Linked DNA regions of Cellulophaga algicola DSM 14237. The protein of the gene in region 1 interacts with the protein of each later gene in a pairwise test. Links are inferred from orthologs where the notes say so. Each region holds a gene or a part of one and is shown on either strand. Other genes may lie near its edges.

The links. The genes of interacting proteins can lie anywhere in the genome.
Region 2: the proteins of ribD (region 1) and accC interact in binary tests that used the Escherichia coli proteins (3 or more experiments, as listed by UniProt). The link is inferred for Cellulophaga algicola DSM 14237 from one-to-one orthologs.

The regions. Positions count from the first base shown.
Region 1 is NC_014934.1:4,883,413-4,887,000, reverse strand. Bases 259-3,082 are described here. They hold ribD (bifunctional diaminohydroxyphosphoribosylaminopyrimidine deaminase/5-amino-6-(5-phosphoribosylamino)uracil reductase RibD), read right to left. Parts: upstream 2,287-3,082; coding sequence 1,231-2,286; downstream 259-1,230. Other genes in these bases: prmC (peptide chain release factor N(5)-glutamine methyltransferase), read left to right, coding at 2,825-3,082; CELAL_RS21225 (GNAT family N-acetyltransferase), read left to right, coding at 2,330-2,818; CELAL_RS21235 (HAD hydrolase-like protein), read right to left, coding at 636-1,238; CELAL_RS21240 (DMT family transporter), read right to left, coding at 259-635. Outside these bases: more of CELAL_RS21240, read right to left, coding at 1-258; more of prmC, read left to right, coding at 3,083-3,588. UniProt on the Escherichia coli protein: Converts 2,5-diamino-6-(ribosylamino)-4(3h)-pyrimidinone 5'-phosphate into 5-amino-6-(ribosylamino)-2,4(1h,3h)-pyrimidinedione 5'-phosphate.
Region 2 is NC_014934.1:1,550,115-1,553,718, forward strand. Bases 264-3,103 are described here. They hold accC (acetyl-CoA carboxylase biotin carboxylase subunit), read right to left. Parts: upstream 2,439-3,103; coding sequence 1,089-2,438; downstream 264-1,088. Other genes in these bases: CELAL_RS06635 (formylglycine-generating enzyme family protein), read left to right, coding at 312-1,016; accB (acetyl-CoA carboxylase biotin carboxyl carrier protein), read right to left, coding at 2,529-3,011; CELAL_RS06650 (beta-ketoacyl-ACP synthase III), read right to left, coding at 3,044-3,103. In the rest of the region: CELAL_RS21395 (glycoside hydrolase family 11 protein), read left to right, coding at 1-128; more of CELAL_RS06650, read right to left, coding at 3,104-3,604. UniProt on the Escherichia coli protein: This protein is a component of the acetyl coenzyme A carboxylase complex; first, biotin carboxylase catalyzes the carboxylation of the carrier protein and then the transcarboxylase transfers the carboxyl group to form malonyl-CoA.

The sequences.
Region 1 (3,588 bases):
AAAATATTTCGATAATTTATTTTTAAAGGTACTTTAAATGACCTTATTAAAATGAAGAGGACCCCAAAAATTCCAGCAGATGTAAACACTACAGTGCAAAAAAAAGGAAATTCTTGTTTAGATACGTAGGTGGTTTGTATGTATTTAATACTGGTATCTACGAATCCAGATCCCAGAAATAAAAGCAAAGGTAGTACTAGCGTTCCTGTCTTTACAGTAATTGTGCGGTCTTTTAAAGAGGCAAAATATACAGCAATGAGTGCTAGAATTATTCCGACTATTTTAAGTGTTCCTAGTTCTTCTTTATACAAGATTACACCTGCAAGTACAGGAATAACTAATGACATTTTAGAAGATACAGAGGCTACAGAAACACCAATTTGTTGTGATGTTTTTGCGGTAATATAGAAAACTAATATAAATAAAAAACCAAGGCTTATAGTGGGCAAAAACCAGGCTTTACTGGGTAGTGTTGAAAAATCTATAGACTCTTCGTAAAAGAAAATTGAAAAAATAGCTGCAACAAAATAGTTGGTGATTATTGCAAAAAGGGTTTGGACTTTATACGTATTATAAAGTTTAAAGATCACAAAGAGTGAACTAGAAAAGAGGATGCATAATATTAAATCGATCATCTACAATTTGCTCTTTAATTGCGTAATATCTTCTTTACCTACTATTAAATTCCAACTTTTAATTCCTAATGCAGACGAAGTGTCTGTGTTTTCTTTAGTGTCATCCACAAAAAAAGTTTCTTCAGCAATAAGATTGTTTTCTGATAAAACAAATTCGTAAATATCTTTGTTAGGTTTTCTTAAATTTATTTCGTGAGACAAGTAAAATTTTTCAAAACAGGCTTTAAATCTATTAAACCGATCTGCCCCCATATATTCTATGGCGTGATCAATATGAATTTCATTGGTGTTACTCAATAAAAATAACCGATATTTCTTTTCGGAAGCCAATAGCTCTAGAAATAGTAATCGGTTTTCAGGGAAATCTAAAAGGATACTATTCCATGCGTCTTTAATTTCTTTCGAAGTAGCACTTGGGAAAATCTTTTTAAGTTTTAATATAAAATCATCAGAAGTTAGTAAACCCATTTCGTAGGTTTTAAAAATTTCATCTAATTCCGGTGTAATTTCAGTGTAACCAACTTTAGTTAGGGCTTTAAAAACTGCGGGTTTATCTAGGTTGATGAAAATATCTCCAAAATCAAAAATTATATTCTTAATCATTGTAATATAGGTTTAAAATGTCTTTTTCTATGTTTCTAGTTTCTTTCAAAGTTCTAGTAGCTATTATAGGCGCTTTTACACCGCGTTTAAATAAAGAATTCCCTTTAAATATGCGGGCTTCATCCCATAAGTTTTCTGCAATGAAAGTTTGTAGGGTTTGCAAGCCACCTTCTATAATAACACTTTGTATATTTTGAAGGTAAAGTGCTGTACAGATTTGAGAAGCTATATTTTTTTTGAAATCTATCGGAATATAAATTACCTCACTTTGGTACCGTGACTCCTCTAAAATCTCAGTAAAAATAATGGTTTTTATACTTTTATCTACTACATGAAAAGTAGTATTAATTTTTAAATTCCGATCTAAAATAATCCGTGTTGGGTTCTTGCCTGTCCAACTGCGTACATCTAATTTCGGATTATCTGCTAGTACAGTATGGGTACCTACTAAAATGGCTTGTTCTTCTGCTCGCCATTGATGTACAAGTTGTCTAGAGTACGTATTGGTAATCCAAAAAGGTTGTTTTTCTTTAGTTCTTAGGGCTAATTCTGGAGCAATAAAACCATCTGCTGTTTCTGCCCATTTTAAAATAATATAAGGTCTATTTTTTTCTTGAAAAGTTAAAAAACGTTTGTGGTGTTCTCTGCATTCGTTTTCTAAAACACCAACAGTAACAGTACATCCAGCATCTTTTAGTTTTTGAATACCCTGACCTGCTACTTTTTCATGCGGATCTAAAAGTCCCACGACAACATTTTTAATTTTGTGTTTAATAATCAAATCTGCACAAGGAGGCGTTTTACCATGGTGAGAACAGGGTTCAAGGGTTACATATATTGTTGCGTTTACAAGCAAGTTTTTGTCTGCAACTGCATTAATAGCGTTTACTTCAGCATGTGGGCCGCCATATGGACTTGTGTAACCTTCCCCTATAATTTTATTTTCATGCACGATAACAGCACCAACCATTGGGTTGGGAGCTGTAGTTCCTAAACCGTTTTGAGCAATTTGTATGCAACGTAAAATATAAAATTCATGTATCTTCACGTCGCAAAAATAGGATATTATATAGATATCGTTTTAGGAAATTATGGGAAGTATTACAATTCGGGAAATTCAACAAAAAGATAATGCAGACGTAGCAAAAGTTGTTCGTAAAGTATTGGTAGATTTAGGAGTGCCAAAAGTAGGTACGGCATATGCCGATAAAGCACTAGATCATATGTTTGAGAATTATAATGTTCCTAAAGCAACTTATTTTGTGGTAGAAGAAAACCATGAAGTTATTGGGTGTTGTGGCATTGCACAATTAGAAAATTATGAAGGCAATGTATGTGAGCTTCAGAAAATGTATTTTTTAGAAGCAGCGAGAGGAAAAGGAGTAGGGGCGCAAATGATAAATGCTTGCATAGAGAAAGCAAAAGAATATGGTTTTGATAAAATGTATTTAGAAACGATGCCTTATATGGAAGCGGCTCAGAAATTATATAAGAAATCTGGTTTTGAATATTTAGAAGCTCCTATGGGAAATACAGGTCATTTCTCTTGTCCCGTTTGGATGTTGAAGGATTTAAAATAAGAGGGTATGCTTTTAAAAGAAATTAAAAATATATTTCACCAAGAGCTAGATGCTTCATATCAAAAAGAAGAAGTAAATAGTTTTTTTTATATGCTTATAGAACATTATTTAGGGTTACAACGCTTCGTATTAGCAATGGAGCCTAATTTAATTGTTGCTAAAGAAGATGAATCTCCTTTGTTTGAAGCTTTGAGTAAATTAAAACTTCATGTTCCTGTTCAATATATTATTGGTAAAACGGAATTTATGGATTTGGAATTTATAGTTAATGAACATGTGTTGATACCAAGACCTGAGACGGAAGAATTGGTTCGTTGGATTTTAGGCGATATTGAAGATCATCACTCTAAATTAAAAATATTAGACATAGGCACTGGAAGTGGATGTATCCCTATCTCGCTGGCTAAACATTTACCAAACTCGAAAGTATATACCTTAGATGTTTCAGGAAAAGCTATTGCAGTAGCAAAGCAGAATGCAAGGTTAAATAAGGTTGCTATCGACTTTATCCAAGAAAGTATTTTAGATATAGAAACCTTGCAGGAAGAATTTGATATTATAGTGTCTAATCCGCCTTACGTGCGTGAATTAGAAAAGGCGGCCATGAATGCTAATGTATTAAAGTATGAACCAGGGTTGGCTTTGTTTGTGGCAGACAATAACCCTTTATTATTTTACAAAAAAATAACTGATTTTGCGGCTCATAATTTGGTAAAAAAAGGTAAGTTATATTTTGAAATTAACCAATATTTAGGAAAAGAAACCGAACT
Region 2 (3,604 bases), 3.3 Mb from region 1 along the record:
ACGGTAATGAAGGTAGTTTGAATAACTGGGGATGGTACCAAGTTTTTGGTATTGAAAGCTTTAATTACACCGCAAGTCAAAATGACGGTAATGGAAACTGGGGTAAAATAAACGCTACCATCTGGTAAACTACATCGCTACAAGTACTCGCAACAATTTTAGTTAGCTCAAACTCAATCCTGCTTTTTTAAATGAAAAAATCTACAGTATACTTCTTATTTGTTCTAACCCTTCTCTTACATAGCTCCTGCGTAGAAAAGAAGGCAGAACCTCTTACTTCTGCTAATTTTATTTTTGTAAAAGGAGGAATAATGAAAAATAAGAATTCACAATTGTATGGAATTAAAGGTAAAGTTCTTGACTTTTATATGGGTAAGTTTGAAGTTACGCAAAAGGAATGGAACGAAATTATGCCCATTAACCCTTCTAACACTATAGGTGACAATTTACCTGTTGAAATGGTTACTTGGTATGAATGTATCACCTATTGCAATAAACGAAGTAACAAAGAAGGCTTGCTTCCTTATTATGCTATTGATACTACCAAAGATACTTTAGATGGAGATATTCGTATCAATAAAAAAGCAAATGGGTACAGATTGCCAACAGAGGTAGAATGGGAATATGCTGCTGGAGGTGGGCAGCTAAGCAAAAGTTTTACATTTAGCGGTAGTAATGAGATTAACAGTGTTGCGTGGACTTGGAAAGATACAGGTGATACTATTCTTTCTGGAAACTGGAACTACCGAAGCATGCAACGCAATCACTGCTCCACGAAACCTGTGGGTTTAAAAAAACCTAATGAACTGGGTTTTTATGATATGACTGGCAACGTTATGGAATGGTGTGAAGAGTGGCATGTAACAGAACATATTTCTAAGGGAACATACCGAACTCAAAGAGGTGGCGGATGGATCAACATAGATGATTATGCTAAAGTAGCTCACAGAGGGTATAATGAAGCCAAAAGAAGAGCTATGGATCAAGGTTTTAGAATCTGTAGAAATAAAGAATAAAATTATCGCTTGAACTTTTAAAATACCTACAAAACAAAAACTCCGGCTATATGCCGGAGTTTTTTATACTATTTATTCCTTAGGAGGATCCATTTTAAAATCTTCCATAAATTTGGTGGTATAATTTCCTGCCAAATAATCTGGATGATCCATCAATTGTCTATGAAAAGGGATTGTTGTTTTTACACCTTCTATTACAAATTCATCTAAAGCACGCTTCATTTTATTAATAGCCTCTTCTCTTGTTTGAGCTGTGGTTATTAATTTAGCGATCATAGAATCATAATTTGAAGGTATAGTATAGCCACTATATACATGCGTATCTAAACGAATACCGTGACCTCCAGGAGTATGTAAGGTTGTTATTTTTCCTGGTGAAGGGCGAAAATCATGATAAGGATCTTCTGCATTAATTCTACATTCAATAGAATGTAACTTAGGTAAATAGTTTTTACCAGAGATTGGAACACCAGCAGCTACAAGAATTTGCTCACGAATAAGATCGTAATCTATTACTTGTTCTGTTATAGGGTGCTCTACTTGAATACGTGTATTCATCTCCATAAAATAGAAGTTACGGTGTTTATCTACCAAAAATTCTATCGTACCTGCACCTTCATATTTTATAAACTCAGCTGCTTTTACTGCAGCTGCACCCATTTCATCTCGTAACTTATCGGTCATGAAAGGAGAAGGAGTTTCTTCGGTAAGCTTTTGATGACGTCTTTGAATAGAGCAATCTCTTTCTGACAAGTGACATGCTTTACCGTATTGATCCCCAACAATTTGAATTTCAATATGTCGTGGCTCTTCAATAAGCTTTTCCATGTACATACCGCCATTACCAAATGCCGCTTTAGCTTCTTGAACAGCACTATTGTAAAGATCTTCTAATTTATCTTCACTCCAAACAGCACGCATTCCTTTTCCACCACCACCAGCAGTTGCTTTTATCATAACGGGATATCCCATTTTTTTAGCAATCTTTTTGGCATCTGCAACATCTTTTAACAACCCATCAGAACCAGGCACACAAGGTACGCCAGCTTCTTTCATTGTTATTTTTGCAGTAGCTTTATCACCCATTTTATCTATTTGGTCCCCAGAGGCACCAATAAACTTAATATCGTGTTCTGCACAAATTCTTGAAAATTTAGAATTTTCAGATAAAAACCCGTATCCTGGGTGAATAGCATCAGCATTTGTAATTTCTGCTGCTGCTATAATATTTGGTATTTTTAAATAAGACTCACTACTAGGAGCTGGACCAATACATACTGCTTCATCTGCAAAACGTACATGCAGACTTTCTTCATCGGCCTTAGAATAAACTGCAACAGTTTTAATTCCCATCTCACGGCAGGTCCTGATAATACGCAGTGCAATTTCTCCTCTATTTGCAATTAATATTTTTTTAAACATCTTTTGAAATTTTAAATGTTGAATCCTAAATTTTAAATGGATTTTAAATGGTTGAAGACAACCATTTAAAATTTAAGTATCTAAAATTTCTTATGATGGATCTACCAAAAATAATGGTTGATCAAATTCCACTGGTGAAGAATCGTCTACTAAAACTTTAACAATCTTACCCGAAACCTCAGATTCAATATCATTGAATAATTTCATTGCTTCAATAACACAAAGTACATCTCCTTTGTTTATAGTACTACCGACTTCAACAAAAACAGGTTTTTCTGGTGAAGCTTTTCTATAGAATGTACCAATAATTGGCGACTTTATAGTGATGTATTTATCATCCTCATTAGCTTCTGCTTTTGCTGCAATTTCTACTGAAGGAGCTTCCTCATGTGCAGGTGCTGCAGCCATCATTTGATTGTGTGCCATTGGTATTTGCTGAACATATGAAGTTGGCTCATGACCAGCTGCACCTGTGCGAATTGTTATTTTGATGTCTTCCATCTCTAATTTAACTTCGCTAGCACCTGATTTGGCTACAAATTTAATCAAGCTTTGAATTTCTTTAATATCCATCGAATTCTAGTTTAATATAATAGTTGATATTGTTATTTTGAGTTATATGCCCATTTTAAATAGATAGATCCCCAAGTGAATCCTCCTCCGAAAGCAGCAAAAACCAAGTTATCCCCTTTTTTTAATTGCTTTTCGTAATCATTTAATAAAAGCGGTAAAGTTGCAGATGTTGTATTCCCATACTTCTGAATATTCATCATTACTCTATCATGATCTAAGCCCATTCTATTAGCTGTAGCATCAATAATACGTTTATTGGCTTGGTGTGGCACCAACCAATCAACATCATCATGTGTTAATGAATTACGTTCCATGATTTGAGCTGCTGCTTCTGCCATATTAGACACCGCAAATTTAAATACTGTTTTACCTTCTTGAAAAATATAATGTTGTCTGTTCTTTACAGATTCTTCTGTGGCTGGCATTACAGAACCTCCTCCATTCATACTTAAATAAGACCTACCATTTCCATCAGAACGCAAATATTCATCTTGCATTCCTAAACCTTCTTCATTAGGTTCAAAAAGTGCAGCTCCTGCACCATCTCCAAAAATAATACAAGTAGTCCTATCTTCATAATCTATGATAGAAGA